Planctomyces sp. SH-PL14: one gene and its partner. The protein of the gene in region 1 binds, or shares a complex with, the protein of each later gene. Links are inferred from orthologs where the notes say so. Each region holds a gene or a part of one and is shown on either strand. Other genes may lie near its edges. The genes, in order: carA and carB.

Region 1 (15,033 bases):
GCGGCTGCTCTCGCTGGAGCCGACCACGACCGCCAAGGCGAATCAGCCCGTCCCGGCCCGCGAGGACAAGCGGTTCCCCTGGGAGTACGTGAAGCTCGAGTTCAAAGGGAACGTGACGGGAAACCTGAAGCGGCAGGACGCGACGTTCCGCCGGAGCGTCCAGGTCCTGTACGCCCCCGTCGCGCAGGCCCTTCAGGTGTTTCAGCGGGCAGATCTCTCGCCCGGCAGCGGGAAGGACAACGCCAACAACGCGGCGTGGCTCGGCTGCCGCGAGCTCGACATCATGATCGCCACCAAGCCCGACGGCGAGCCGAGCGCGCAGCTCCGGGCCGAAGGGGGTGATGGGGAAGACGCCTGGTTGGAAGGGCAGAAGTTTACGGCGAACGGTCACGAGGTCATCTATGACCAGGCGAAGGACCAGTTCATTCTCCGTGGCCGCGGCAAAGACAAGGCGGATATCCATTTTCAGGACCAGCCGGGGCAGGCGCAACACGACGTCAACGCCCGTGTGATTCAGTTCGTTCCGTCGCGGCGGGAAGTGATCCTGGATGGAGCGGGCGTGAGCGGGCAGGCAAACTGACACGTCTTGGCTGAGCCGACGCGTCGAGAGGCGAGATCCCGGTCTTTGTGGGCTCTCTCCCGTCACCCTGGTCGCGCAGGGTCCAATCGGACGGCATTCACCGCGTGGTGCCTCGTCTTGTTCGCTGCATGGAGCCGGCAGAGCGGCACGGCATAGGGATTGCCTTCTTGGTGCAAGCCATGTTCCCCTTGCAGGAGAGACGATCATGTCCATCAGGCCAGAAGTCGATCGCGGACAGGATGCGAAGTTGTATGCCGGGCGGGTTCTGGGTTTTGCCGACACCCGCGAGCAGGTCGATCGCATTGCATCGGAGTTGAACGACGCAGGAATCGGCGACGAGCGGATTCTGATCCTGGCCGGAGACGACGGGATTGAGATTCTGAACCGGACGCTGAAGGAGTTCTTTTTCAGTGACGGCGAAGACCAGACGGTTATTAACGGCCTCCGGGAGCTCCGGGATGGCCATCTGGTGATTGAGGTCGAGGTGGCTGACCGGGACGAGGCGGTGAAGGTGGTGAATCTCTCGGCCCCGCACGGCGGCCGGACGTTCACTTACTTCGGCACGCTCATGAATGAACAGATGAGCTGATCCACCTGGGTCCAGGGGTACCCTGGTGGGGAGTGCAGAGGGGCCTGTGTTGTCTTCTTGGCCCTTTGCCCGCCGGAGGCCCCCTCGTCGAGAGATGTCTGAAGAAGCCCGTGTCCAAGCGCGGACACGGCGCCGGATGCCCCCTCACCAACCCGCGGGAATTGCAGAGTGAGCGCGGAGTCCTCAGTGCCGGTACCACAATGGGGACATCTGTTGTGTCCCACGGTTCCTCACAGGAGTGCCTCCGGCGGCAAGGGGGCCAAGAAGACAACACAGCCCCCTTGACCCCAGACTGCCGTCGCACGTTGGGTTTGAGCCAGCAAGGTCGCGCCGGCAATGACGGTGTCTAACCCTACTGCTGCTCTTCCAGGTCCACAAACCGCGATTCCGTGTGCGTCACGATCGCATCCTTCTCCGCGTACCGGATCGCCGTCGTCCCCCGGTAACACCGCAGCACGGACAGCACACTCTCCACCTGCCCGTGAATCGCGTTCACCCCAAAGCCCGAGGCCGCTCCCTCTTCCTGCGGGATCTGGGCAAACCCATAGTTGATCCACGGGACAAGGGCGTCGATGAACCCCGCAAAGTTCACATGCTGGACCGACAGCAGATTCGTCTTCCCGGCCAGCGGCCCCTCGAACTGGAACGGCTTCTCCAGGATCACTCGTTCCGCCTGCGGAATCGACGTCGTGAAGATCGCGTAGCTGGACCCCACACCCAAAGTGCCGGCCAACTGGTCATCCACACCCGCCGCTTTCGGAATCTCGATCAGATACACATTGCCGCCCGCCACGCCCCGCTCCGACCACGCCGGCAGATCGATTTCCGGCAGGTCGTCCGGACTCTCGGCCTGGATCGTCTTCATCAGGTCGCCGACAAACGTGTAAAGCTGGTCCATCCCGGACAGGAACTTGTCCTGATCGCTCAGTCCCAGAACGATCCCCAGCTCCAGCATCGGCAGCGGCTCCGAAGCCTCCGGCATGTCGCGGAACCACTGGGTTGACGTCGCCTTGGCGTCGATGACCAGCCCGATCTGCCCGTCCTGCAGGGCCGGAACAAAGTAATCTCCGAGCAGCACGTCGAACCGCTTGAGATACGGAACGGCCAGCTGCCGGAAGTGCTCATACTCCCCCTTGTCATCCTCATCGATGTTGCTGAGGACCGTGGTGTCGACATAGCCGAGGATCCGCTGCAGCGTCGGCCGCATCTCCTTGTACTCGTCGGGCGAAGCCTGGCTGCGGGTCACCGCGAAGAGCAGCGGCGAGCCCCCGACGTGCGAGAGGATCGGCAGCGGCGTTCCCGTCTGCTTGCCCACCCCGCCCACCTCGTACTGGAACGACTCCGTTCCGCGGTCGGTGAGGAAGGAGCAGCCGACGGTCGCGTGCGGCGTTCCGGTCGTCTCCTGCTTCACCCGCTCTTCGAGGGACTTGAGATCCTTCTCGAAGGCCTCCTTGGTGGCGTCCGGCGTGTTCGAGGCGTCCATCGCCTGCCGGACCACTCCCGAAAGGGCCATGATCTGGCCCGCGGCCGCCTGCTGCTGGATCTCGATCAGCCGCCGGCTGGAGTACCAGATGTTCGTGATCTTCTGGTCCTGGTGCGGGAAGATCTTCTGGAAGTCCGGAACGTCGGCGAGGGTCTTCCCCTGGCCGAGCAGCTTGAGGTGATCGTTGGACTCTCCGGCGGTGAAGAAGAAGTAGCCGTCGCGGACACCGAGCGAGACGAGCAGGGTCTTGCTCTTGAGGTGGTCGAGGAGCGGCTTGACCTCCTCGGCGACATCTTCGTCGATCTCGGATTCCAGGTCCGTCCAGTCGATCGATTTGAGGGCGAGGGAGATCGTCAGGAAATCGCCGCCGGCGATCTGCTGTCGGCTGACTTCGAACTTGGCCTGCTCGATCGACGGGAGGTTCTCGTCCGCCATCTTTTCCAGCCGGTCGAGTTGGGCGCGGGCGACCTCGGGCTTGGTGATTTTGGCACCGAAGACAATGGGGGAGAACCGGAGCTTGTCCTTGCTCTTGAGAAGCCGGGCCACGATTTCGCGAATGACCTTCTTCTGGGCTTCCTCGTCCTCTTCGCCAGCGATTCCCGCCTGCATCTGGGCGAACCGGACGTCGTTGCTGATCTCCTGGATGAGGGCGAACGACTCGATCAGTGCCGGATCGCTGTAGGCGAAGATCTCCTGCGTTCCGGCGTCCTGGAGGAGGTCGACGAGGTCCTTGTTGGCCTTCTTCTTGAGGAAGTCGCGGAGGGGGGCGAAGGTTTTGGAGCGGTACTGGGCCTGGAGGAGGTTGAGGCCGAGCTGGACGCTCGGCATGTTGTAGAGGCGGTCGTAGGCGCGGCTCTTGATGAACTTGTTGTACTGTTCTTCGAGCCGCATCGACGACATGTAGAAGCCGGCGTCGGCGGGGACGAAGCGGAGTGAGGTCGTCGTCTTGAGGTCTTCGCCGCGGCAGACCGCGATGAGGGTGGTGAGCAGGAGGGTGGCCGTTGCGAATCCTCTGGCCAGAACGACGCGCATCGCAGAATCCTTGGTGGGGATGGCGGGGGAGCTGAAGTTGGCTTCAGTGTCGAAAGCGTGGGCCCAAGTGTAAAGACCAGCGTCAGGTCGCCGGGGTCCAGGGGCTCGCCCTTGGTGGGGGATGCAAGGGGGCCTGTGTTGTTTTTTGGCCCCCTTTGCCCGCCGGAGGCCCGTCTCGTCTCGATCTCTCTGAAGGAGCGAGTGTCCAAGCGCGGACGACGTGGCGGATGCCCCCCTCACCAACCCGCGGGGATTGCAAAGCCAGCGGTGTGGCGGGAGGGAGTCCTCAAAGCTGGTACCACAAAGGGGACGCCCGTTGCTTACCACGGTTCCTCATGGAAGCGCCTCCGGCGGCAAGGGGTGACCCCCTTGACCCCGGCTGCCGTCACAAGTTGGGTTTGAGCCAGCAGAACCGTGCCGGCGAGAACTACTTCGCCCCGACCATCATCTTCCGGAACTCGCCGAACAGGTAATGGCTGTCGTGCGGACCCGCGGACGCTTCCGGATGGTACTGCACGCTGAACGCCCCCTTGGACTTCGAGCGGATCCCCTCGACGGTGTCGTCGTTGAGGTTGATGTGGGTCACTTCCACGTCGGACGGCAGCTTGTCCGGCGCGAGAGCAAAACCGTGGTTCTGCGAGGTGATCTCCACACGGCCCGTGTCCTTGTTGAGGACTGGCTGGTTCCCGCCGCGGTGGCCGAACTTGAGCTTGTAGATCTCGCCGCCGAGAGCCAGCCCAAGGAGCTGGTGTCCCAGGCAGATCCCGAAAACCGGCTTCTTCCCGAGCAGTCCCTGGATCGTCTCGACCGCGTAGTCGAGGGGCCGCGGGTCGCCGGGGCCGTTCGAGAGGAACACGCCATCCGGGTTCTGAGCCAGGACTTCATCGGCCGAGGAGGTCCCCGGCATGACGGTGACACGGCAGCCCATCTCGGCGAGGTGCCGGGGGATGTTCCACTTCATGCCGTAGTCGAGAGCCACCACGTGCGGCAGCGTTCCGGACTTGTCACCGCTGAAGGTCTTGGGCGTCGTCGGATCGCGTTCGAGATCGTGAACCCCGTCCTTCCACTCGGACGCCTGCTTCGGAGAGACCTCCCGAACGAGGTCGTGTCCGACGATGTTCCAGCTCCGGGCCTTTTGAACGAGCGAAGCGTCGTCCAGATCGACCGAAGAGAGGACTCCGGTCATGGCGCCGTTCACCCGCAGCCGCCGCACGAGAGCCCGTGTGTCGATCCCTTCGATGCCGGGGATGCCGTTCCGCTTGAGGTAGTCGGAGAGCGATTCCTGCGAGCGGTAGTTGCTCGGCTCCTTGCAGACTTCCTTGGCAATGAAGCCGCGGATCGCCAGCCGTCCGCTCTCGACGTCTTCGGAATTGATGCCGTAGTTCCCGATGAGCGGATACGTCATGCAGACGATCTGCCCATTGTAGGAGGGGTCGGTCAGGATCTCCTGATACCCCGTCATGCTCGTGTTGAAGCAGACTTCCCCGCAGACTTCGGCATCCGCTCCGAAGGACTGCCCCGTAAAGACTGTCCCATCCGCCAGGGCCAGCTTCGCAGGTTTCGACATCAACGTTTCTCCCTCTCGCCGGATGGGGCGAATGTCCCCCGCACACCGTCCCGGGAGGCGAAATCCGCGTCGCAGGATCGACGGGCGGGCGCACCGGGAGCGCGAGGGAATTTTCGGACGGTTTCTATCATATCCCCCGGGGGGCCGAAAGCGTCTCGGCGCGTTCTCTCCCGCGTGCGAGAGAAGCTGTCGGCGATGTCATGCACCGCCGAAAACCGTTGGAAAACCGCTGACCGCCGAGGCTCGCTTCGAGGGGGGCGGGTTCGGCGGTAGAATTCCGCGGCGGATGCGCCGCGGATTCCTCATCGGAGCGCGGCCCCAGGTGTCCCGGTTCCGGCCCCCCGGCTCCCCGCTCCTCCACGCCGAGGCCGCCCGGCGGGACGTCAGGAGACCTTTGTGCTGCAACTGATCGTCGTCGGTCCTGAGCCCAGGCTCCGCGTGCGGCATCCGCTTCTTCGGGGGCAGGCGTACACCATTGGCCGCACGGGGGACGCCCAGATCCCGGTCCCGTGGGAGCAGTCGCTCTCCCGCCTCCATGTGACGCTGCACGTCGAGGACGGCTCCGTGCGCCTCGTCCGCGAGCCCGACGCCCGCAACCCCGTCTACATCAGCGGCGAGGAGATCACCGAAGGGCGGCTCTCGGGGGGCGAGGCATTTGTCATCGGCGAGACGCAGTTTGCCGTCTCCCGCGGCGAGTCGGAGTCGAGCAGCGCCAAGGACTCGCCGGTCGAAGAGGTCGTCTTCACCCGCAAGCAGCTCGAACAGGTCCGGTACGAGGACCCCGACCGCCGGATCGAAGTCCTCTCGCGGCTCCCGGACATCATCTGGGGGGCGAGGTCGGAGGCGGAGCGGGACTCCCGGCTTGTGAACCTGCTCCTCACCGGAGTCCGCAACGCGGAGGCGGTCGCGATCGTCTCGATGAACAAGTCCGGCCATGTTCAGCTCCGCAGCTGGGAGCGGCGGCGCGAGACCGCCGGCGCTTTCCGTCCCAGTCGGCGGCTCATCGCGGAAACGGTCGAGCAGTCGCAGACGATCCTTCATCTGTGGGACAGCTCCGACGCCGTGGTCCACGACTACACGGTCTCGGGGGAGTTCGACTGGGCCTACTGCACGCCGGTCGGAGAAGTCCGGGGCCAGCAGTGTGCGCTGTACGTCGGGGGCCGCTTCGCCCCGCTCCCCGGCCAGGACTCGCGGTCGGGCGCTCCACACCTCCAGGCCGATGTCAAATTCACCGAGCTCCTGGCGGACGTCCTGAATTCGATCGAGCGGCAAAACCGGATGGAAGGGACGCTCTCGGTCCTGCGTCAGTTTCTCTCGCCCCCGATCCTCGCGGCGATCGAGCGTTCGGGTGAAGGGACGTTCGACACCGACATCCTCAATCCCCGCGAGTGCGACGTGACGGTCCTGTTCTGCGACCTCCGCGGCTTCAGCCATCGGGCCGAGTCATCGGCGGGGGACCTGCACGGCCTGCTCGACCGAGTGAGCCGGGCGCTGCAGCTCATGACGGGTGAGATCCTGGCGCACGGCGGCGTCACGGGGGATTTCCTCGGCGACGCGGCGCTGGGGTTCTGGGGCTGGCCCTTTGCCAGTGACGAGGCGCCGCTCAATGCGTGTCGGGCGGCGCTGGCGATCCGCAAGGCGTTCGCGGCGATCCAGCAGACGCCGGAGCATCCGCTGGCCGACTTCGAGATGGGGATCGGCATCGCCCACGGCCGAGCCGTCGCGGGGAAGATCGGGACGAGCGATCGGGTCACCGTGACGGTCTTCGGGCCCGTCGTGAACCTGGCCAGCCGCCTGGAAGGGATGACGAAGCAGCTCCGCGTTCCGATCCTGCTGGACGAGCCGACCGCCGAGATTGCGCGGACGCGGCTTTCGAAAGAGGAGGGGCGGACGCGGCGGCTGGCCCGGGTTCTGCCGTACGGGATGGAGACGCCGCTGGTGGTGACGGAGTTGCTGCTTCCGCATGCGGACTATCCGGACCTGACGGACGAGCATCTGGCCCAGTACGAGCAGGGGGTCGAGCACTTTATTGCCGGCCGTTGGGACCAGGCGTACCGGTGTCTGCACGCGATGCCTTCGGCGGATCAGGCGCAGGACTTTCTGACGCTGCGTATTGCCCAGCATGGACGTTCCGCACCGCCGGGCTGGAAGGGGATTGTCGAGCTCCCCAAGCAGTAGTGACGTTTGCTCAAACCGCGTCCTTGCCAGCACAGCGATGCTCGCTCAAATCCAACGTGCCACGGCAGCCGGGGTCAAGGGGGTCTCACCCCCTTGCCGCCGGAGGCGCTTTCACGAGGAACCGTGGTAAGCAACGGACGTGCCCTTTGTGGTACCGGCGTTGAGGACTCACCACGCGCTTTGCAATCCCCGCCGGTTGGTGAGGGGGCATACGGCACGTTGTCCGCGTTTGGACACAAACTCCTTCAGGCATCTCTCGACGGCCAGGCCTCCGGCGGGCAAGAGGGCGTTGCCCCCTTGCATCCCCCACCAGGGGTGCCCCTGGACCCGGTTCAAAAACACCTCTCTCGGTAATCGCGGCGGATTCGTAGATTCGCCACGCATCAAACCTGTCCCACCGCCCACCAAGAAGCTAGCGTTCAAGAATGGCCGCCCACTCCCGGGCGACGCCCCCCATTTGCCCAACGCATGCCCGTTGTTCCCCCCCTCCCGATGTCGTTCGTTCCCTACCTGCGACCGCAGGTCTGGGGCAGCCGACATCTGGAAACCCTCGGCCGGAACCTCCCCCCAAACCAGCCCGTCGGCGAGTCCTGGGAACTCAGCACCCACCCCATGCACATCAGCCGCGTCGCCATGCCGGCGGCGCTCGCAGGGCAAGGGTTCGATCGACTTTGGCGCAGCGCCCTCACCGGACGCGACTCCACCGAAGACGCGGGGGACTTCCCGCTCCTCATCAAACTCCTCGACTGCCGCGACTGGACGTCGATCCAGCTCCATCCCGACGACCTCCAGGCCCGCCAGAACGCCGAGGGCTCCCCCGGCAAGACCGAAGCCTGGTACGTCCTCCACACCGAGCCCGACGCCGAACTCCTCCTGGGGACGCGGCCGGGCGTGACCGCGGAGGACCTGGCGGCCCTCACCGCCAACGCCGCAGGCCCGCCTCCCGTCCCGGACGAAACCCTCGACCGACTCTTCGTCCGCAGCCGCCCCTCGGTCGGGGACTTCATCCTGATCCGTCCCGGAGTCGTCCACTCCTGCAAGGGGATCACGGCCTGGGAAATCCAGACCCCCTCGGACCTCACGTACCGCCTCTTCGACTGGAACCGCCTCGGCCCCGACGGCCGCCCGCGGGAACTCCATGTCGCCAAGGCCCTGGCCTCCGTCCGCTGGGCCGCTCCCAAAGCGGTGATGACGCACTGGCCCGGCGTCCTCCGGGAGCAGGAGCAGACTCCGCGGTTCTTCCGCTACCTCGACGCTCCGTTCCAGGTCGAACACTGGACCGTCGGCACCAAACCGTTCCGCCTCCCTCCCGGCCCGATGCGCGTCCTCTGCACGATCCGCGGCGAACTCCGCCTGCGGGGAAACGGCTTCGAGGAGGAGGTGCCGGGGATCCAGTTGCGGCTCCTCCCGGCCGGTCTCGAGGAGTGCTGGATCTCGGCCCGCACCGGCGAGGCGGAGCTGCTGCTCGTGATGCCGGAGTCGTCGCCGTCGCCGGGAGAAGCCGGCTGATCCGCCGGGCATCCGGAGGGGGCCGCCAACCTCTCGATTTGGTCAGGATTTCCTCGGAAATTCGTTGGATTTTGTCGAGTCGACCCCATTGATTGGCGGTCCCCGCGAATCCTCGCCGATGAAGTGGCTGAAACGCGGTCGCCCGGCTACCATCGACCCGGTTGCACGCGCCGATTTCTTACGGACACCCCATGCCCGACACGCTGACGATTCAAGACAACCGGACCGGCAAGACCTACGAGATTCCGATCGTCGACGGCACGATCCGCTCCACCGATCTGAAGCAGATCAAGACCGGTGCGGACGACTTCGGGCTGATGGCCTACGACCCGGCGTTCCTCAACACCGCGTCGACCCGCTCCGCCATCACCGACATCGACGGCGACAAGGGGATCCTCCGCTACCGCGGCTACCCGATCGAACAGCTCGCCGAGCACAGCACCTACCTTGAGGTTGCCTACCTCCTCCTGCACGGCGACCTCCCCAACGAGTCCCAGCTCCAGGAGTGGGAAACCTCGATCTCGCAGCACACCGTGGTGCACGAGAACGTCAAGCAGCTCATGGAGGGCTTCCGCTACGACGCACATCCCATGGGGATGTTCATCAGCACCGTCGCGGCGATGTCGACGTTCTATCCGGACGCCAAGAACGTCCGCGATCCCGAATGCCGGATGAAGCAGATCCACCGGCTGATCGCCAAGGCCCCCACGATCGCCGCCTTCTCGTACCGGCACTGCCAGGGCCGCCCGTACAACTACCCGCACAACCGCCTGGGCTACACCGCCAACTTCCTGGCGATGATGTTCAAGATGACCGACAACCCGTACGAGCCGCACCAGGTGCTCGCCCGGGCCCTCGACATCCTGTTCATCCTCCACGCCGACCACGAGCAGAACTGCAGCACGAACGCCATGCGGGCGATCGGCTCCTCGGAAGCGGACCCCTACAGCGCCCTCGCCGGCGCCGCGGCGGCCCTCTACGGCCCGCTCCACGGCGGCGCCAACGAGGCAGTCCTGAACATGCTTCAGGAGATCGGCCACGTCAAGAACGTGCCGGGCTTCATCGAAGAGGTGAAGGCGGGCAAGCGGAAGCTGATGGGCTTCGGCCACCGGATCTACAAGAACTACGACCCGCGGGCCAAGATCATCAAGCGGACGGCGGACGAAGTCTTCGCCGTCACGGGCCGCAACCCGCTTCTCGACATCGCGATCGAGCTCGAAAAGATCGCTCTCAACGAAGAGTACTTCGTCAAGCGGAAGCTCTACCCGAACGTCGACTTCTACTCCGGCCTCATCTACGAAGCGATGGGCCTCCCGATGTCGATCTTCCCGGTGCTGTTCGCCATCCCGCGTGCGGCCGGCTGGCTCGCCCAGTGGTCCGAGATGCTGCAGGACAGCGAACAGAAGATCGCCCGCCCCCGCCAGATCTACACCGGCAGCGACGTCCGCGACTACGTTCCGCTGGGCAAGCGCAAGTAGCCAGCGGCGAGGCCCCTGGGCCCGGTGGCCGTCAGCGACCCGCTGGACCGGGCGGCCGTGGAGTAGTGGGATTGAGCTATGGTTACCGTGCCGGCGGGCGCGGTGTTCGAGCGGGTGTCACTGCTGCCAGCTTTGGGCCAGCAGTGATTGGGCATCCAACTCGAACTCGGCACTGCGGGTCAAAGCACCCGCAGTGGCATCCGGCGAGCATTTCGGCCAGGACCTCGCATCGAGGTGGTCGAACTTCCGGGTAAGCAGAGCGATGATCCGGAGCTCGCCGGGATGGGCCAGGATGATTCGTGTGGCGCGCGGCTCGACAAGCATGCCCATCAAGCCGAGGTTGGAATGCACGCCTGGGCAGCACTGCCGGCGGATGAACTGATTCATGACGCCGTGTCACTGCGGCCGGCGAAGTCAGGTGCCGAACGGCTTTGTTAAGACCCACCTCCCATAATTCAGGTCCACATTGGCCGAGCCGATCCATCGTCCTTCCAGTCGAAGCACGTCGTCCGCCATGATGCGGAATTGAAACACTCCGTCAAACGGACGCTTGCTGCTACGCCACTTCCCGGTGAGAATCGGATACTTTAGCTCTCCCTCAAATGTGTACGTGATTTCGGCTGTCTGGTCGGTTGTGACGCCTTTGTAAGCGTTCCCCGAAGAGGTGATCTGGACTTTATCATTGTAAGTCTCTTCGCTGCCATCCATGTCGACGGCAGTAAACTCAGAGTCCCATACGCCATCGAGTGTGAATGCTTTATTCTTCGCCGTCTTCAAGCAGTCGACCATTCTGTTCCAGCGAGGGAGGTCCTGTCCTCGATAGTTGCTGGCGTCCAACTTGAGATTGTCGAGGTTTGTTTTCGAGCAGTCGTCAAGCTTGTCGTTCGCCAGTGTCAATGGAATTTGCCAGCGATAGTACTGGTCCAACGGCAACCAGCAGCGGACAAGATCTTCCGCGTGATGGCTGCTCATGTCAAACATCCAGTTGATGAGATGCCGCATCCAAAAGAAGCCGCCTCTGTCTATGCATCCGCCGAGTGGAAAGCCCTTGCCAGAGGAGCCGGTCCCCATCGAAACCAATGTCATGTCCTGCGGAAGTTCGCCCGCCTTGATCGCCCGCCCGACAGCCAACGTCGAAGGATTGTTGGCGGCCATTCCACCGTCGAAGAAGACTCGCTCATTGTCTTCGAATCTCATCTGATAGCCAGGAAAATATACCGGCGCTGCAGAAGAGGCTGTGCAGATATCGCGAAGCAGCAATGGCTGATGCGTTGGTTCCAAGCTGTCGAAAACTCGGGGGGTGCGTGCCTGTCCGTCAATGGCCGTAATCAACAGCCTTGTCTTCACGCTTTGCATAGTGGCATTGCCAAGCCTTGTGTTTAAAAGGCTTCTTATTCCGGAAGCGGTGTAGAGCGGGTCTCGATACTCCGAATAAGGGAACCAGTTCCATGACGAGCCAGCCCACTTCTTGAAAACATGGCTCTCGTCGGCCAAGGCATTGTCGGACTGTCCTTCATAGAGTTGCAAGAGCTCAGAGGCTCGCTTCCCGATCGCCAGTCCCGCGGCAATAATGGATCCCGTCGATGTTCCAGCAATGATGTCGAAGACATCGCAAAGTCGGCGGTCTCCGAGATCGGCTTCCAGTTGCTGTAAAAGCGCTGCTGGAATGATCCCGCGAATTCCTCCGCCGTCAATTGATAGAATGCGAAAAGACATCAGATGGCCCTCTGGGAAAGCTGACTGCCCAAACCTTCAGCTTGAAACTGTAATAGTCGAGGGGCCATCCTTCAACTCAGGTGGCGGCCGCGTCCGGTGTTAAGTGTTCTTCTCGTTTTGTTCTCACAGTCTCAGCTTGATGTTCATCCGCGGCTCCGCATGCGGCGAGGGTCTGAGGCGTTGATCTTGAGCTGACCGTTTCTCGAAGACGAAGGGTGGAGCTAAGAGCCTATCCGAGAACCCCCGCAGTCCTCCAAGCGGTGATGGCGAACTGCAGGTGGAGAAGTGCGAGATAGTTGGCGGCGGTCTTTTCCCAGCGGGTCAGCAGGCGTCGGGCGCGGTTCGTCCACGAGTGCAGCCGTTCCACCACCCACCGTCGCGCCCGGCCTCGTCGCCGCACAGGACGCGGAGGCTCGGTCCCCTTCCGAGGGATATGGACGACGTATCCTCGACGGGCCGCCGTCTGGCGGATTGTCTGCGCGTCATAGCCCTTGTCCGCGCACAGATGCTGACGACGACGTCGTCCCGGGGGACGGCGAACGGGAAGCCTTTGGAACGTCTCGACCACCAACTTCTGATCGTGCACGTTGGCGCCGGCCACGGCCACTCCCACCGGCACACCCCGGCCATCAGTCAGCACCGAGCGTTTGACCCCCAGTTTCCCGCGATCTGTGGGGTTCTTCCCCGTCTTTTTCCCCCCCGAGCGGCGCTTTGGTCATGGCCCCATCCAGACTCTGCCACTCCCAGTCGATCCCTTTCAGATCATCGTATTCCTCAAGCGCGGCCCGCCACAGTTTGCGGAACAGGCCGCGCCTGACCCACTCCTGGAAGTAGGCGTGAATGGCGCTGCCGGAGCCGAACTCCTGGGGCATTGCCTTCCATTGGCAACCCGTCCGCAGCACGTACAGGATGCCTGTCACAACACGGCGTAGAGGCAGACGTGGACGTCCCCTCGACAATTCGGTTTGTAAACCGGGAGCGCGGGCTCGATCCGTTCCCAGAGCGAATCGGAGATCTGGTGAAACTTTGACGCGTCGCTGGCAGCCACGGGCACACCTCCATGCACCTTTCGAGAGCAGACACTTCTCGAAATGCACAGAGCGGGCCAATTCACGAGACGGTTCTCGGATAGGCTCTTAGAAAGATCGCCACGGCCCCAGTCCGATCTCGCAGAGGAATGGTGGAGACTCTTGTGGTCATCAGGGGAGCGGCTTGACGCGGATCTCCTTGAAGTACCATACGCTTCCCCGGTCGTGCGCCTGGAGAGCGATGGCGCCTCCGTCTGCGGAGAAGCGCCGGCCCGCGCGGGTCGGTGGCCGTTCCACGTTGACCGGCTCCGTGTAGTCGACGACCTGTTGGCCATCGAGCTGGATCACGATCCGCTTGTCCCGGACGGTCACGTTGACCCGGAACCAGTCGGTCTCCTTAACGGGTGACTCCGCCAGGTCGACGATCGCATACAGGCTCCCGGTCTTCCGCTTCTCCTTCTCGGTGCTGTTGAGCTGAATCTCGTAGCCCTTCGCCAGATGCCGGGCCGCGTCCCGCAGCTCGTGATCGGCATGCACGAAGATCCCCCCGTTCGAGTTGGGCTCGGCCCGCACGACCGCCTGCAGCTCGAAGTTCTTGAATCGCACGAACTCGTCAGGCCCGCTCCCTACGAAGAACAGGTGCGCCGATTTCTCGCCGGCCGCCTGGATGCGGAGCGTCCCGTCGACAACCTTGAACGACTCTGGGTCGTAGTCAGCCTTCCAACCCGACAGGTCCCGGCCGTTGAACAGCTCCCGCCACTCCTCCGCGCCGGCGGGCGTCCAGGCCAGGAGGCAAAACAGAAGGATCAATCGCACGGTCGTCTCCCGCGGAAAGCGTTGTCCGATCACTGCCGTAGGCCGGCCTAAGTCCTCGAAACCCAGCATCCCATCCTCCAGCCACGATAAACAGTTTGCATCCTACGGCGAGGTCTCAAGTCGGACGGAGGTCCCATCCGGCAGGTCCTTCAGTTGCTCATGGATGTGTCCGGAGGCGCAGAGGTACTCGACTAGGGGAATCGGGCTGATGTTGTCGAGAGTATATCTTCCGCCCAGGACGGGCGGCTGTTTGAAGCCGTAACATTGGAAGGGCTGTAGATGAACCCCAGAGGCGACCAGCTTGTCGACGAGCGGAATCGACAGCCACTCGTTGGCATTGTTTCCCTTGTCGATCCGGGAGGCGAAGTCGTCCCGGCTGTCGGCGAGGCGCGTCAACGTTCCACCGGCGACTTCCAGCATGTGGACGCTGTTGTCCGGGAGAACGAGAAAGCAGTCCGCGAAGCGTGAAACGATCCACAGCGTGAACTCGCTGGGGACCAGCCAACTCCACCGACCAAATGCCGTCTGCCAGTCGAGATCATTCTGATCGAGGAGGTAGTCGGTCAGCTGCATCGAACTTCCCACTCCACACCGTCAGCCAGCGGCGGAGGCCTCTCCTACTTCGCGGGGCCGGGGACGTTCGCCGCCAGCAGGTTGAGGAACGTCTCCACTTCCGCCTGCGCCGCAAGGTTCGTTCGGACCAGGAGATTCGTGCCCAGCTGCTGAATCGTTCCTGTCCCGGGCTCATCGGCGTCCCACGGCCCGTAACAATGGGCGACGACCAGCTCCCGGATCTTCTCCTGAACCGTCGTGCTCAGGCTGGCGACGTTGTAGACCCGGAGAGTCCGCGCTTCCAGCGCCTCAAAGCGATACTGCAGCACCAGCCGCCCGTGCCGGATGTTGTAGCCCGCCTCGATTTCGTCCAGGGAAGAGAGCAGTTCATGGACCGTGGTCTCGGAGACGTCGACGGAAAACTCCGCAGTCAGGTCCCGCCCCGCTTCTTCAAAGGAGAGCCGGTCGATCACCACCGGAACCTGGAGCACCGCTTCCAGCGCCT
Region 2 (16,039 bases), 2.1 Mb from region 1 along the record:
TTGGCGAAGATCTTGCTGCGGGAGTCCTTCTCCTCTTCCTGACCCATGCTGGCCCAGACGTCGGTGTAGACCACGTCCGCCCCCCGGACCGCCGCCTGCGGGTCCGCAAACTGCTCGACTTCGAGTTTGGGGAACTTCTTCTTCAGGGACTTGAGGAAGGCCGGCTTGAGCTGGTAGCCCTCCGGGGCGCCGATGGAGAACGCCATCCCCAGGTGACCGCACACCTCCGCCAGCGAAACCGCGACGTTGTTCCCATCGCCGATGTACGCCAGCTTCACCCCGTCGATCCGCCCGAGCGCCTCGCCGATCGTGAAGGCATCGGTCAGCGCCTGGCAGGGGTGGGAGTCGTCCGAAAGGCCGTTGACGACCGGCTTGCCGGAGTACTTCGCAAAGTCGTCGATGAGCTGCTGCGAGAAGGTCCGCAGGACGATCACGTCGGAATAGCCGCCGATCACCTTGGCGACGTCCGACTGCGCCTCGCGCCCCTCGAGTCCGGCATCCTTCCGTCCGAGGAAGATGCTGCTTCCGCCGAGGTGGTCCATCGCCGCTTCGAAGCTCAGACGCGTCCGGAGCGAGGGCTTCTCGAAGATCTGCGTCAGGACGTGTCCCTTGAGGATGTCCGGGCGGTCTCCCTGGCTCCAGCGTGTCTTGAGTTCGGAGGAGAGGTTCAGGATCTCGCGGACGTCGGCGGAGCGGATTTCGTTGAGGGAGGTCAAGTGTCGCATGTCAAACGCTCAATCAATGACAATTCTGGTGAGGACACTTCAAAGGGGGAGGGGGGCCGCAGACAACAGAATCGAAAACAGAGAAGGGTTCGTTAGGACGGCGTCGAACCCTTGAAGATTTTTCGCTGGATGTTGGGGTGGAACGGCGTCCACGGCGACTGCGAGTTCGGGTCCGCCTGGATCAGCGTCGCGAACTCGTTCACCTTGGCATCCAGGTTGTCGAGGTGATGCAGCGCGATCGCCTCGGGGGTCATCGGCAGCCGGGCACTCCCGTGCTCATAACTGCCGTGGTGGCTGAGGATCATGTGCCGGATCCGCAGGCTCAGTTCCTCAGGGAAGTCGCGTCCGAACCGCTCGGCGAACTCCTGCGCCTTGACGTCGAACATCTCGACGCCGATCGCCAGGTGGCCGAGGAGCTGCCCTTCGTCCGAGTAGCCGAAGGTGGGGTCCCAGGTCAGTTCGCGGATCTTGCCGATGTCGTGCAGGAACGCCCCGACGAGGAGCAGGTTCGAATCGACTTTGGGGTAGAGGTCCGCAATCCGGGTGATTGTCTCCAGCAGGTTGACGACGTGTTCCAGCAGTCCGCCGCGGTAGGCGTGGTGCAGGCGGATGCCGGCCGGCGCCTGGGAAAGCGGCTCGGTGATCGCGGGATCGTCGAGGAAGCAGGACATCAGCCCGCGGAGATCCGACTGCGGGATAGCGAGGAGGATGTCGCGAAGGCGGGACAGGAGGCGGTCGGTGTCCTGGCTCGTCGTCTGGACGAAGTCGGACTGCTGGAGGCCCGCTTCGTCGACGGCGTCGATTTTGGTCAGGATGACTTGGACGTTTCCCTGGTAGAGCTGGGTTTTCCCGCGGATGCGGACGTACTGGCCCGGCTGCAGGTGCGCGACCTGTCCTTCGGAGACGTTCCAGAAGAAGGCGCTGATCTGGCCCGTTTTGTCCCGAAGCTGGGCGAGGAGGTACAGGTCCGCGTTCCGATTGGCCCGGAGCTGGCGGTCTGCCAGCAGGTAGACCTCGTCGACGAGGGCGCCATCGGTCAGGGTGTTTACAAACTGCCGCGCCATCAGAGCCTTCTCGACATGCCCTCCGAGACAGTTGCCCGATCCCGAAACGCGAAGGGAAAACAAAAAAGTGTAATAATCCTCACTCGACACGCAACGCCAGCCGCAGGCGAGGATGCTCTATTGGGCGACCTGACCGGGGTCCAGGGGGTACCCCTGGTGGGGGATGCAAGGGGGCAACGCCCTCTTGCCCGCCGAAGGCCCTCTTGTCGAGAGATGTCTGAAGGAGGGCATGTCCAAGCGCGGGCACCGTGCCGTATGCCCCCTCACCAACCCGCGGGAATTGCAAAGCCAGCGGTGAATCCTCAACGTCGGTACCACAAAGGGGACGTCCGTTGTGTCCCACGGTTCCGCGACGAAAATGCCTCCGGCGGCAAGGGGGCGTGGCCCCCTTGACCCCCAGGCGGCCGTGGCACATTGGGTTTGAGCTAGGGGCGTCCGTCCGGCAAGAACTGTGTTCGAAACGGGTTAAAAGGGAGACGCAACGCATCGCCGCGACTTGTGTCCTTCTCACCGTTGACCGAGGATGCCACCACTGCGGGCTCACCTGTTTTCATGTCGTGGAGTGCAGCAATGACGGGACGCGAAGCGATCAAGTCCGCCCTCGAAGGAACCCGCAAGATCCTCGAATGGTTCGTCAAGGACTTCAGCGACGAGGACCTCCTCGTCCGCCCGCTGCCGAACGCCAACCACGCCGCCTGGCAGATCGGCAACGTCATCTCGGGGGACGTCTACTTCGTCCAGTTCGAAGTCCCGACCGCCAAGATGCCCGAACTGCCCGCCGGTTTCATGGAGCAGCACGGTCCCGAAGGAGCGTCCAAGGACACCGGCTTCCTGACCAAGCAGGAGTATCTCGATCTGTTCGCCCAGGTCCGGGCCGGAACGATCGCGGCCCTGATGTCGCTGACCGATGGCGACCTCGACAAGCCGTCTTCCGAGAAGATGCGTCCGTTCTCCCCCACCGTCGGCAGCGTCTTTCAACTCGCTTCCGATCACACGCTGATGCACGCCGGCCAGTTCAGCGTCATCCGCCGCAAGCTCGGCAAGCCGATCCTGATGTAACCGGCTCCAACCGGACATCGTGGCCCGCCCGGTTGTCGCTGTTCTCGATTGCGAGTTCGCGCAAACGATGCGCGCTCAAGTTTCGACGGATTCTGGATGTCCTGTCGGATAAGCCGCTCGATTAGATGCAGGCTTGGAAATCTCCGGGTTGCCGGGGCGCGGCCCGCCGGAACAATTCGGCCGGACCGAATCAGGCCGACGGAGAGGTTGTGGACACGATGAGTGAAGCGACGGAGCAGGGGGCCGGCCCGCCGGGATCCGGAATGAGAATGGACGTCGGGGCCGCGGCCGGGCTGGGCCTGTTGCTGGCCATCGCCTACGTCGGTTTCGTGAGCCTGGGGCTTCCCGACCCGGTGGCAGGAGTCGCTTGGCCGTTCGTCCGGCAGGAGTTCGCTCTGCCGCAGCGCGGGTTCGGTCTGACCTTCATCGCTCTTGGTGCCGGATATTGCCTGTCGAGTTTCCTCGGCGGGAAACTGACGCCCGCCCTCGGTCTGGGGAACCTGCTGTGGATCAGCAGCGGTCTGGTCTCTCTGGCGATGTTCGGCAACGCTCTGGCCCCGGTGTGGGGAGTTATGATCGCGTGCTCGGTCGTCTGGGGACTTGGGTCGGGAGGGATCGACGCCGGGCTCAACGCGTACGTCTCGCGGCACTTCTCGGCCCGGCACGTGAACTGGCTGCATGCCTGCTATAGCCTCGGCGCCACTTTGGGCCCGCTCCTGATGACCCTGATGATCTCCACTCTCAGTTCGTGGCGGCTCGGCTACGCCCTTGTCGGCGGAATCCTCCTGGCGATGACGGTGATGTTCCTGGCGACGCGGGACCGGTGGACCGATCCGGTCCCCGCCTCCGCCGACGCGACCGCGACCTCGCCAGTCGGCCTCTGGGCCGCCCTGGGGCACCTGCTCGTCTGGCTCCAGATCTGCTTGTTCTTTCTCTATACGGGCCTGGAGTTCACAGTCGGTCAGTGGTGCTTTTCCGTCCTGACCGGGTCCCGGGGCGTTTCACCGGAGGTCGCCGGCGCGATGACCAGCGGCTACTACGCCGCGATCGGCGTCGGCCGCGTCCTGACCGGGGCGATCAGTCACCGGATCGGTCTCGACACGCTCGTCCGCCTCGCGATGGCGACCGCCGTCGCCGGGGTGGGGCTGTTCGCATTTGGCGGGAGCCCGGCCTCCTTGCCCGGCCTGCTCCTCGTGGGACTGGGGCTGGCTCCGGTCTTTCCGTGCCTGATGTCTCGAACGCCGCAGAGACTTGGCCACGACGTCGCCGTCCACGCTGTCGGTTTTCAGGTCAGCGCCGCGATGCTCGGCGCGGCGACGCCCGGCCTGGTCGGACTGTTCGTCGACCGGATGGGACTGGAACTGATCCCGCGCTTCGCGCTCGTGCTGGCGGGGCTTCTGTTCGTGACGCACGAGGTCCTCCTTCGCCGGCAGCCGCAGCAGGCAGTCGACACGGACGGCGCTGAGAACGCCGGGGCCGTCGAAAGCGTCCTCTGAGGGGAAACATCACCTTCGACATCGGGATGGCGCACGCGGGGCGCTCTCGCGTCCGCGTTCATCGGTGTTCGCCGGCAGCTGAACGCCTCTGGTCGCTGCTCTTCAGCCGATTCCTCTTGACGGTGTTTACAGGTGTAAATACTTTCTGACGTCGTGGAGGCGTGGCCCATGACGGAAGCGGTGGAACTGTCGGATGCCGAGTGGCAGGTCATGAACCTGATCTGGGAGCGGCATCCCATCACGGCTCAGGACGTGATCGGAACGCTCGCGGAGCCCTGCCGATGGTCCCCGGCCACGGTGCGGACGATGCTCCACCGCCTGGTGAAAAAGGGGGCGCTGCACTTCACGCCCGAAGGAAACCGCTACTGGTACCGCGCCGCGGTCCGACGGGCCGATTGCGTCCGGAAGGCCGCGCGATCGTTTCTTGACCGCGTCTTCAGCGGCGAAGCGGCTCCGCTCCTGGCCCACTTCGTCCGCACGGCCAAGTTCACCCCGGACGAACTCGCGGAACTCCGCAGACTTCTCGATCAACAGGAAGGTTGAATCATGGATGTCGGAATGCTCATGGAATGGAGTCTCTGGTTCGCCTGGAGCATCGTTCGAGCGGCGGTCCTCACGATTCCCGTCTTCGTGCTGGCGGTTGTGGTGACCGGGCTGGGCCGACGTTGGCTGGCTCCCTGGGTCCGCTGGTCGATCTGGTCGCTGGTCCTCGTCCGTCTGTTGATGCCGGTCAGCATCGGCAGTCCGCTCAGCCTGCAACGACTTCTTGGAAGCGATTGGTCGGAAGTGACGGAGGAGACGCAGAGTTTCGACCCGTTGCCGAATCCGGAAGACGGTGTAAGAGCCTCGACGACCCGCGACCTCGTTTTCGCCGAGGCGATCTCTCCGGGGAGCAGCATCTCGGCTGCTCCGACTGCTGACGATGTTCGGTTCGCCGACGCCGCTGAGATCGCACTGGCCGCTCTCCTCGCCGGAATGGCGATCATGGGACTCTGGACTCTGATCACGACGGTCCGGCTCCGCCTCTGGCTCCGGCGCGGCACCGAATGCGGTCGCGAGGACTGGCTGCAGATGCTGGCCGAAGGACGGAAGCGGTTCGGGATCTTTCGCCTCGTCGAGCTGCGGACCTTGCCGGGGCTGGGGAGTCCGGCGACCTGCGGATGGCTGCAGCCGACGATCCTTCTCCCGGAGGACATGCTCGATTGGTCCCCGGCCGAGATGCGGCACATTCTGTGGCACGAACTGGCCCATATCCGGCGGCGGGACGTGGCAACGAGCGGGGTCCTGGCGATCGCGAGGATTCTCCATTGGTGGAATCCCGTCTTCTGGTGGACTCAGCGATGCTGGCTCCTCGAACGGGAGCTCGCCTGTGACGCGATGGTCCTCCGACATCTCGAACGGGGCGATGCCCCCCAGTATGGGGAAACGCTGCTGCGAGTCCTCGAGCGTCTCGTTGGCCGCGGGCGGGGGATCGCGTCGCTCGCTCCAGGGTTTGTCTTCTTTCTCGGAAGGAAGCGAGCCGTTCGCCGTCGTCTCGCGGAGCTGTCGCGATCGGCTGCTCCGGAGACGAGAGGGCGCCGGTGGGTGGGCTGCGGCGCGGTCGTCTGCCTGGCCCTGATCAGTCTGACGGACCCTGTCCGCGCCAGGCCGGCGCCGCGGCCGACCGGCATCGCTCTTCCGGCCGAGACCGTCTGGACTCTCCTTCCCGCGGAGCCGCCTCTGGATATCGCGCGGGAAACCCGGGAGTACCAGCTGCGTCCGGCGATCGACCGCTATCTGCGGGACGAACCGAAGGAGAAGCCGGAGGCGATTGTGCAGGACATGGAACATGTCTTCCGGGCGTTGCTGCAGACGCCTCGGGAGGCCCGCGCCGAATTCCAGGCAGGACATCCCATCCCATTCTCGAAGGACGGAAGCTCCTATGAAGTCCGCGGCGAAACCCTCATCGTGCGAGGGACGGCCGAGCAACACGAGGAGATTGCAGCGCTGCTGGCCCGGTGGAGTCGGGACAACCGGCAGCAGATCGGCGTTGTCGCCCGGTTGGCGTCGACCAGTCTCTCGCTGGAGGAACTGCTTCCCGGTCCGGGAGGAACGGTCCTGAGCATGCCGGTTGGGCAGGAACAGCCCGACCTGGGAACGATGGCGGCTTGGACCCGGCATGACGTTCCGGCCTTTGTGCGGGTTCTCAGCGACGCGGAGATGCGGCACCTGATGCGGAAACTCCAGAGCGCCCGGGACAGCAATGTCTTGTTTGCTCCCAAGATTCTGACCTACGACGGCCAGTCCGCCTCCGTCCAGATGGGGTCGATCAGGCCGTTCGTGACGGGACTGCAGACCGGAGCGGCGAGCCGCCTGGAGCCGGTGGTTTCCGAGTTCACCGTGGGACCCGTTGTCCAGGTCCGCCCGATGATCGAGGAGGACGGAGGGACGCGGCTCGTCGTCCAGTGTCGCATCACCGAGGTCGCGGATGTCGATCACCTGAGCATGACCCACGACGGAAAGTCGGTCACGCTCCAGGTTCCGCACGTCTCGTCGTTGCAGATTTCGACGGCTCAGTCGATCCCGGCGGGGCACACGCTGCTCGTCGCTCCTCTGGAGAGGGACGCGACTGGGAACGTCTATGTGGCGTTCTTCTCCGCCGAGCAACTGCCCTGAACAAGGCGGGCGTCTCCCTGCGCCGGCAAAGTCCGTCGAGCGACTCTCCACGGAGCTGCGTGGATCTCGAGATGCGTAAGGCAAGCTCGTCTGAGCCGCGGCGAACAACCTCTCCTTGACAGAAATCCCGCACCGGGGAAGACTGAACCTGAATCTTGGGCGGCGTGAGACGCGGGGCCGCGTGGGCGAAAGCGAGGCCTCTCGTGAACTGCGCGTGACCGTTGGGCAATTCATTGTGGGAGAGGATCGTTGGCCCGGAAGAAACAGCCCAGCCAACCCATCGGGTGGATCGTGGCGGCGACCGCCGCGTTCGGCATCGCGGTCGGGGTCGTGCTGGCCGTGGTCTTGAGTTCCAGGGGGGAGCCCACCGCCGCCGCCGCCGCACCGCCGGCGGACGATCCGACCGTGCCCGCCCGGGCCGAGCAGGTCAAGTTGCAGGAACGGCTTCGGGAGCTCAGTGACGCCAATGCTGCCCGGGAGGCGGAGCTGTCCGCCAAGCGGGAGGAACTGGTGCGTCAGCAGCAGGAGTACGAGGTCCTGACGGGGCAGACGGCGCCGCTGTGACTGGAACAGACCGGCCCTCGGAGCGGCCGGGAAGGTGAGAATCGTTTTGAAGAGCGGCTGTGATTGGAAGGGGCCCATGAGCCTTCTGCGTTTCGCGACAGGGTGGCGGGGGACCGGCTGGCTGATGCCCGCCGCTGTCGCCGTGCTCCTCGGGACGCTCGTGGCGCACGGACAGGGGCCGAGCGAGGGACGGCCGGACGGGATTCCGAAGTCGGCGAAGCGTCCCGCGGGACAGGCTCCCCCTCCGGCGGATCAGCCGGCACGGCCGGGGGGAGCGGTTGGCGGCGGCGGTGCCGTCGATCCCGTGGAGACCATCCCGCTCCCTCCTCCCAAGACCGAGCTCGAGGCGGTCCAGCGACGCAACGACGAACTGCGGCGGCAGATCGAGCGGGCCGAGGCGTTCCAGCGGCAGATGGCCTCTGAAACGCCGAAGATCGAAAATTCGATCGCGTCGCTCCGGGCCGAGATCGAGAATCTCCGCGAGTGGAAAAAGGCGACGTTCGTCCTGGGGGATCCGCGGGGGACGGTGGCCGCCGCGATCCGGATCGACGGCGAGCGGTTTCTGGTCCAGGGGATCGCCGAAGGACGGCGGGTGTCGCCGCACCTCGCGGCCGCGGCCAAGGACCGGATCGTCTGCGTCGCGACTCAGGCCGGGCGCGACCTGGCCCGTCGGATCGCAAGTTCGTGCCGTCGCGGAGACGCAATCCAGGACGCGCTGCTGGAGGAGCTCAAGACCAAGGTCTGGAAGACACACCCGCTCCTTCCGCTGGCGGACGCGGGCGGGTTGCGGTTTGTCGTCTTTCGCGATGCGCAGAAACGGTCGCATCAGCAGATCGGCGTCTTCAGCAAGGTCGAAGGGGAAACGCTCTTCTACCAGCCGATCGGACGGGATGTCCGCCAGATCGATCGCAGCCGGATCGAGCCGGGAACCCTCCGCGCCGACGTGGGGGCGGACATCCTGGACGCCGTCGACGGGGACGCGACGTTCCTCGATTACTGCGTCCTGAGCGCGGCGCATGAGCTGTCCCAGATCGGCAAACTGCCGGGCCACATGGCCATCGGCGTCCGCGTCGAGCTCGACGGGATCTCGGGGAGCCTGCAGGATCAGTCCCGACTCCTCGTCCGCAGGGGGGACAGCAACGACTTCTTCCGGTGCGCGGGGATTCCGTTCTTCGACTTTGCGTTCGAATACACGACCTATCTGGCCGATCCCAACGCCGCCCTGAAGGAGCTGGCCCGCGGGATCGAGGACTCGCTCTACACCAAGCTCCACACCGCCGGGTTTCCCGTGGTCGAACTGGAGAACATCGAGTCGCTGCGGAAGCAGCCCGGTGACGTCCCGTCCTCGGAAATGGGGGCGGCGCTCAACGCCACGCACCTGCTCGTCGCCGAAGTCGGCCCGTCGCGGCGGAGCGGCATGTACCGTCTCTCGGTCCGCCTCATCGACAGCTACCGGGGGAACGTCGTCTGGGCGATCGACTCGGAGCCGACGCTCCCTCCGCACGACCCGAGCAACCCCCTGTTCCTGAAGTCCGGCCGGCTTGCCACGATCCGGTCCGTGAAGGACCTGCCGGAGGCCCAGGTTGTCCCGCTGGAAGGGATGGAGTCTCCGCTCCTTGTTCCGTTGGCCCGCGCCAACAGCCGGCCCCTGAGTCAGCTGGTCTTGCTGGAAGCGAGCCCTCCGGGAGAGGTTCGGTATCGCTCCCTCTTCAGCCGCAGGACCCTTACGCTTCCCGAGCGGCTCGTGTCGGTGCATGCCTCCGAGCCCTCGGAAGAGCCGAAGTTCCCCAAGACGGTCGTCGTCCGCCCGGTCGAGAAGGGGGTCGATCAGGTCGCGGACGAATCGATGCTCGAGTCGCAGCTGACGCGGGCGGTCATCTGGGCGATCGCGTCCGCCTCTATGACGCCGGCCGGCCGGATCGTCGAGGAACTCGAGGAGGGGAGGGCGTTTCGCATCTCGCTCGGTTCCCAGGACGGAATTCAGAAGGAGACGCTGCTGCGGATTCTGCGGCCCGGCCCCGGTCGGCCCGCGACGGACGCCGCGGCGGCGCTCTCCGGAGCGCCCTCGTCGGAGGAGTGTCCGCTCCCGATCACGTTCAAGGTCCGGACCCTGGATGCCGACTCGTGCGTCGTCGTCCCGATCCGGATGGGGTTGGAAATCGATGCGGAGTGGAACGACGGCCGCCTGACTCCCCGGCTGGGAGACATCGTTTACAACCCCTGCGAGCGGCCGCGGAAGTTCGCGGTCTTTCCTCCCGAGGACCGGCTGCGGGACGTGGCCGGAGTCGAGTTCGGCCGGATGCCGGTCTCGAAGCAGCAGAAGATCATGATCGACCAGCAGACCCTGGCCGCCACGATCCGCAGCAAGATCGTCACGAGCTTCGTGAACCTGCATGCGGCGTTCTCGGACGAGGGAATCTACGAGGACGATCCCGCCTGTCCCCTGCGGGATCGCCGGTTTCGCTGGAAGCTGCTGAACGTCCAGAAGACGTGCGAGCAGGTGGCGGCCAAGGGGGCGACGCACGCCATCGGGGGCTACATCAAGCCCGATCGGACCACGTTCGAAAACAACGTCCGGTATGAAGTCGAACTCGTCGTCTTCGAGCTCCACCGCGATGCGAACGGACAGTGGAGCATGACCGACACCAACATCCAGCTCCCCCGGCTGCGGCTGGGGGCCAAGCTCTGGGATTGACCCGTTCCGGGGCTGGCTCGAAGGGATCGCCGGGCCGTTAACGGAAAATCCATCTCGGCCAGGGAAGCCGTTTCAGAATGCCTCCGCATGCAAATCCCCCCCTCGGCGCGGGCCGTCGCCGAGGGAGCAACGCTTGCAATCCCACCCTCGATTTCTACAGTTTCCGAAATTTCGCGCCCCCGCGATCTCCCCACTCCCCCCTCCGTCGCCCCCCTGACGGAAACACTTCGGTGCCTTCGGGGTGATCGTCCGCGCGGAGCCTGACTGCCGGCCGTCTGTCCGCATGGCAATGTGCCACCGGAGCGGGCGGCCCCCACCAGCCTCCAGCAGAAGCCTGCCGTGCCCCGTCGCAACGACATCAAGAAGATTCTCATCATCGGCTCCGGCCCGATCGTCATCGGTCAGGCATGCGAGTTCGATTACTCCGGCACACAGGCCTGCAAGGCCCTGCGCGATGAGGGCTACGAGGTCGTCCTGGTCAACTCGAACCCGGCGACGATCATGACCGACCCGGGGACGGCCGATGCGACCTACATCGAGCCGATCACCTGGCAGTACGTCGCCGAGATCATCAAGAAGGAGCGGCCCGACGCCCTCCTGCCGACGCTCGGCGGCCAGACCGGCCTCAACACGGCGATGGACCTCTACCGCCGCGGGATTCTGGAGCAGCTGGGCGTCGAGATGATCGGGGCCAAGGCGGACGTCATCGCCAAGGCGGAAGGGCGGGAGTCCTTCAAGCAGGCGATGATCAAAATCGGCCTGGACGTCCCCCGCTCGCGGACGGTCCATACGATCGAAGAAGGCCGCGAAGCCCTGCGGGAAATCGGCCTCCCGATCATCATCCGCGCCAGCTACACGCTCGGCGGGACCGGCGGCGGGATCGCCTACAACAAAGAAGAGTTCGAAGACAAGGTCCGCAACGGCCTGGCGCTCTCCCCCGTCAGCGAAGTGCTCCTCGAGGAATCGGTCCTCGGCTGGAAGGAGTACGAGATGGAGGTGATGCGGGACAAGGCGGACAACGTCGTCATCATCTGTGCGATCGAGAACTTCGACCCGATGGGGGTCCACACCGGGGACTCGATCACCGTCGCGCCGGCCCAGACGCTGACGGACAAGGAATACCAGCGGATGCGGGACGCGACGATCGCGGTCATGCGCGAGATCGGTGTCGAGACCGGGGGTTCGAACGTCCAGTTCGCGATCGATCCCAAGACGGGGCGGATGACGGTCATCGAGATGAACCCCCGCGTCAGCCGCTCGAGCGCCCTGGCCTCGAAGGCGACCGGCTTCCCGATCGCCAAGATCGCCGCCAAGCTGGCGGTCGGCTATACGCTCGACGAAATCCCGAACGACATCACGCGGGAGACGCTCGCCTGCTTCGAGCCGACGATCGACTACGTCGTCACCAAGATCCCGCGGTGGACCTTCGAAAAGTTCCCGGACGCCGACCCGACCCTGACGGTCCAGATGAAGTCGGTCGGGGAGACGATGGCAATCGGCCGGACCTTCAAGGAGTCGTTCCAGAAGGCGCTCCGTGGTCTCGAGATCGGCCAGTTCGGCCTCGGCGGCGGGGCCAAGGACCTGTGGGGGAGCGACCAGCAGCCGGACGTCGCGGAGATCCGCAACAAGCTCGCCACGCCGAATGCCGAACGGGTGTTCTACATCCGCTATGCGTTCAAGGCGGGGATGAGTGTGGAGGATGTCTTCCAGCTCACGAACATCGACCCGTGGTTCCTGCGGAGCATGTGGGATCTCGTGGCGACGGAGCAGGAGATTCACTCCGCCGGCCGGATCGAGAATCTCTCGGCCGAGCAACTCCTCCGTTACAAACAGCGGGGCTTCTCCGACAAGCAGATCGCGTGGTGGCTCGGCTCGACGGAGCTGCAGGTTCGCCGCTACCGCAAGGACAAGGGGGTCATCGCGACCTTCAAGCAGGTCGATACCTGCGCCGCGGAGTTCGAAGCCTACACCCCGTACTACTACTCGACCTACGAGACCGAGGACGAGGCACCCAGCCGCCGGAAATTCGGCCCCGAGGGACGCGGGCTCCAGACGCTCGACGGCCAGCCGGTCGCCGGAAAAGAAGGCGTGACCGCGTCGGCGGTCAATGTCCAGGCGTCGACCGGCCACCAGCGGCGGGTCATGATCCTCGGCGGCGGGCCGAACCGGATCGGGCAGGGGATCGAGTTTGACTACTGCTGTTGCCAGGCGTCGTTCGCCATGCGGGAGCTCGGCATCGAGTCGATCATGGTCAACTCGAATCCCGAGACCGTCTCGACCGATTACGACACCTCGGACGTCCTGTTCTTCGAGCCGCTGACGACCGAAGACGTCCTCAACATCCACGACCGTCTCCAGCCGGACGGCGTCATCGTCCAGTTCGGCGGCCAGACGCCGCTGAACCTCGCCAAGGGGCTCGAAGCGGCGGGCGTCCCGATCATCGGCACGAGCCCGGCGATGATCGACGTCGCCGAAGACCGCGAGAAATTCAAGGAGCTGCTGAACAACCTCGGCCTCCGGCAGCCCCCGAACGGGACCGCCGACAAGGTCGAAGAGGCGATCGATTCCGCCCAGCACATCGGCTATCCAGTGTTGGTCCGCCCGAGCTTCGTCCTCGGCGGCCGCGGCATGGAGATCTGCTACGACGATGACCAGGTCCTCCGCTTCATGAAAGAAGCGGTCCAGATCTCGCCGGACCACCCGGTCCTGATCGACAAGTTCCTGGAGGACGCGATCGAGGTCGACGTCGACGCCATCTCGGACGGCGAGACGACCCTCGTCGGCGGGGTCATGGAGCATATCGAAGAGGCGGGCGTCCACAGCGGCGACTCGGCCTGCGCCCTGCCGCCGTTTTCGCTTCCCCAGGCGGTGATCGAGGAGATCAAGGACGCGACCTACAAGCTGGCCAAGGCGCTCAGCGTCCGCGGCCTGATGAATATCCAGTTCGCGGTGAAGCGGGAAGGTTCGGCCCACACCGTCTACGTCCTGGAAGTGAATCCGCGGGCCTCACGGACCTCGCCGTTCGTCTCCAAGGCGACGAATCTGTCGCTGGCCCGGATGGCCGCCAAGGTGATGGCCGGGGTGAGCCTGAAAGAGCAGGGGATCACCCAGGAGGTCTGGCCGCACTACACCTCGGTCAAGGAGAGCGTCTTCCCGTTCTCCCGGTTCCAGGGGGTGGACATCATCCTCGGCCCCGAGATGCGGAGCACCGGCGAGGTGATGGGGATCGATATGGAGTTCCCTGCGGCCTTCGCCAAGAGCCAGCTTGCCGCCGGGGTGAAGATCCCGACGGAAGGGACCGTCTTCATCAGCATGGCGAAGAACCACAAGGAAGCGATCGTCGAGCCCGCCCGCCGCCTGCGGGAGCTGGGCTTCAAGATCCTCAGCACCGCTGGAACCGCCAAGGTCCTCCAGCAGGCGGGGATCGAGGTCGAAACCGTCCGCAAGCTTCAGGAGGGCCGTCCGAACCTCCTCGACCACATGGCGAACGGCCAGGTCCAGATCATCTTCAACACGCCGAGTGGCAAGGGAGCCCGCAGCGACGAAGGCCGCATCCGCGCCAGCGCCGTGATCCAGGGGGTTCCCTGCGTGACGACGCTCCCCGGCTGCCACGCGATGGTCAAGGCGATCGAGTACCAGATCGCCCACCCGCAGCCGCAGGTGCAGGCCCTCCAGACGTGGGCCAAGTCGCTGAAGTAGCAGCGTCTCGGATCGAGAGCACTTCGCCCCCTGATGAACGGATCTGTCCGTTCGCCAGGGGGCGATTGTCATTCGGCAGCCCTCCTGGTGGCTCGGCAGCGAGGAGGGGCCCAAGGACGTTCGCGTCGCTTGAGCTCTCGCGGGCACTTTGCCATTGTGGTCGCATCAGCTCTTGTTGTTGCGACGTGAGGCGGCGATGCGGACGGCGATCTGGTTGGCTTCGATGGTCCTGATTTCCCGGTCGCTGATGGCGGCGGAGCCGTCGGCTCCAACGGGATCGCCCGAAATCGTCGCCGCGACCTCCCGTCTCGAGCACCTCTGGGGCGAGGGAGAATTCACCGAGGGGGCGGCCTGCGGGCCGGACGGGGCGATCTACTTCAGCGATATCCCGGATGCCAATCCGGGGAAGATCTACCGCTTCGATCCCGCCACGAAGAAGGTGACCGTCCACTGCGCCGAGAGCCGCAAGAGCAACGGGCTGGCCTTCACGAAGGACGGCCGCCTTCTCGCCGCCTGCGGGGCGAACGACGGTGGTCGGTCCTTGTGCGAGATCACCGCCGAGGGGAAAGTCGTTCCGGTTGTCGACCGCTTCGGCGGGAAGGTCCTGAACGCTCCCAACGATCTCGATGTCGACGCGGCCGGGAACGTCTACTTCAGCGACCCATTCTACGTCGGGAAAGAGCCGCTCGAGCTCGATCACATGAGCGTGTTCTTTGTCGACGGGAAGACGAAGGCGGTCTCGCGGGCCACGACCGACATCACCAAGCCCAACGGCGTCGCCCTCTCACCCGACGGTAAGACGCTCTACGTCGCCGAAACGAACAACGGCAAGCCGCTCCTCGCCTCCGCCGATCCGGCGTTCGCCCCCTGGCGAATGACGCTCAACGCCTTCCCGGTCGTCAGCCCGGGGAAGCTCGGCGAGCGGAAGATCCTGGTCGACTTCGGCAAGGGGGCGGGGATCGACGGGATGACCTGCGACGCGGCCGGGAACATCTATGCCGCGATCCGGAACGAGTCCCGCTTCGGGATGGCGATCTATTCGCCCGCGGGGAAGGAGATCGCCTTCATCCCGACTCCCGAACTGCCGACGAACTGCTGCTTCGGCTCCGCGGCGGATGAAACGGAGAAGCACCGGCTTTACGTGACGGCGGGGAAGGGGCTGTATCGGATCAACCTGCTCTCCGCCGGGCCGGTCTGGTACGCGCGTTGAAATGGCGCGCACCGGCGCGTCGAGGAAGGGGGCTGCCATGGGAAAGCTCGTGCTGTGGATGATCCTCCTGGCCGGTTTGGTCCCGTCGATTCTCGTCAGCGCCGCGGCGGCTTCCGCCCTGCTGTTTCGATCCCGCGGGCTTCCGAGGCGTTACGGGACGCAGGGCGTTGTCCATGAAGCCTACGTCCAGCTTTCGCTCTGGCCCCTCGACGTGACGATCGTGCCGCGGATCTGGCCGCTGGCCTTCACCCTGGCTGGCCTCCTGCTTCTGCTGGCGGGCCTGATCGGCCTGCTGCATTCGGGCCGCGAGACCCTCAGCCGGGCAGATACAGCCATTTCATCCGAGGCGTAATTCTCTCCCGTCAGCTGCCATTCGACCGCTTTCTGGGTTCTCCCGACCGGGGGGAGCGGGGTAAACTTGTTTGAACAGGTTTTGCGGTGAGGCTGCGATGTCCGATCTCAAGGTTCTGGAAACCAAGCCGACGGAAACGAAGACCGAAGTCGGCAGTTACTTCGTCTCGAACTACCCGCCGTTCTCTCAGTGGAAGAAGGAATCGGTCGGCGACATCTACGCCGCCCTCGACCGCGAGCCCGACCGGTCGGTCCCGCTGGGGATGTACCTCCACATTCCGTTCTGCCGGAAGCGGTGCAAGTTCTGTTACTTCCGGGTCTACACGCAGCAGAACGCCGACGTCATCAAGAACTACGTCGACACGCTGGACAAGGAAGTCGAGCTTCTCAAGACGCACCGTGGCATCCAGGACCGCAAGCTCCAGTTCGTCTACTTTGGCGGCGGGACCCCGTCGTACCTGAGCGCCAAGCAGCTCCTGATGCTCCGCGAGCGGCTGAGCGACTCGATCACCTGGGAAGAA

Evidence for each region.
Region 2: the proteins of carA (region 1) and carB are in contact, whole or in part, in a solved structure (PDB 1KEE), measured with the Escherichia coli proteins. The link is inferred for Planctomyces sp. SH-PL14 from one-to-one orthologs.

What each region holds. Positions count from the first base shown.
Region 1 is NZ_CP011270.1:4,924,733-4,939,765, forward strand. What follows is about bases 3,182-6,067. They hold carA (glutamine-hydrolyzing carbamoyl-phosphate synthase small subunit), read right to left. Parts: upstream 5,252-6,067; coding sequence 4,112-5,251; downstream 3,182-4,111. Other genes in these bases: VT03_RS18785 (hypothetical protein), read right to left, coding at 3,182-3,684; VT03_RS18795 (adenylate/guanylate cyclase domain-containing protein), read left to right, coding at 5,648-6,067. In the rest of the region: VT03_RS18775 (hypothetical protein), read left to right, coding at 1-580; VT03_RS18780 (hypothetical protein), read left to right, coding at 786-1,169; more of VT03_RS18785, read right to left, coding at 1,522-3,181; more of VT03_RS18795, read left to right, coding at 6,068-7,429; VT03_RS18800 (type I phosphomannose isomerase catalytic subunit), read left to right, coding at 7,898-8,938; VT03_RS18805 (citrate synthase), read left to right, coding at 9,130-10,416; VT03_RS33635 (hypothetical protein), read right to left, coding at 10,534-10,803; VT03_RS18815 (patatin-like phospholipase family protein), read right to left, coding at 10,831-12,132; VT03_RS18825 (DUF1080 domain-containing protein), read right to left, coding at 13,332-13,976; VT03_RS18830 (T6SS immunity protein Tdi1 domain-containing protein), read right to left, coding at 14,079-14,549; VT03_RS18835 (hypothetical protein), read right to left, coding at 14,594-15,033. UniProt on the Escherichia coli protein: Small subunit of the glutamine-dependent carbamoyl phosphate synthetase (CPSase).
Region 2 is NZ_CP011270.1:6,997,660-7,013,698, forward strand. Bases 10,266-14,157 are described here. They hold carB (carbamoyl-phosphate synthase large subunit), read left to right. Parts: upstream 10,266-10,597; coding sequence 10,598-13,957; downstream 13,958-14,157. Other genes in these bases: VT03_RS26935 (SMP-30/gluconolactonase/LRE family protein), read left to right, coding at 14,154-14,157. In the rest of the region: argF (ornithine carbamoyltransferase), read right to left, coding at 1-725; VT03_RS26895 (3'-5' exoribonuclease YhaM family protein), read right to left, coding at 818-1,789; VT03_RS26900 (DinB family protein), read left to right, coding at 2,360-2,848; VT03_RS26905 (MFS transporter), read left to right, coding at 3,067-4,344; VT03_RS26910 (BlaI/MecI/CopY family transcriptional regulator), read left to right, coding at 4,513-4,887; VT03_RS26915 (M56 family metallopeptidase), read left to right, coding at 4,891-6,999; VT03_RS26920 (hypothetical protein), read left to right, coding at 7,249-7,563; VT03_RS26925 (hypothetical protein), read left to right, coding at 7,640-10,258; more of VT03_RS26935, read left to right, coding at 14,158-15,167; VT03_RS26940 (hypothetical protein), read left to right, coding at 15,205-15,519; VT03_RS26945 (coproporphyrinogen-III oxidase family protein), read left to right, coding at 15,617-16,039. UniProt on the Escherichia coli protein: Large subunit of the glutamine-dependent carbamoyl phosphate synthetase (CPSase).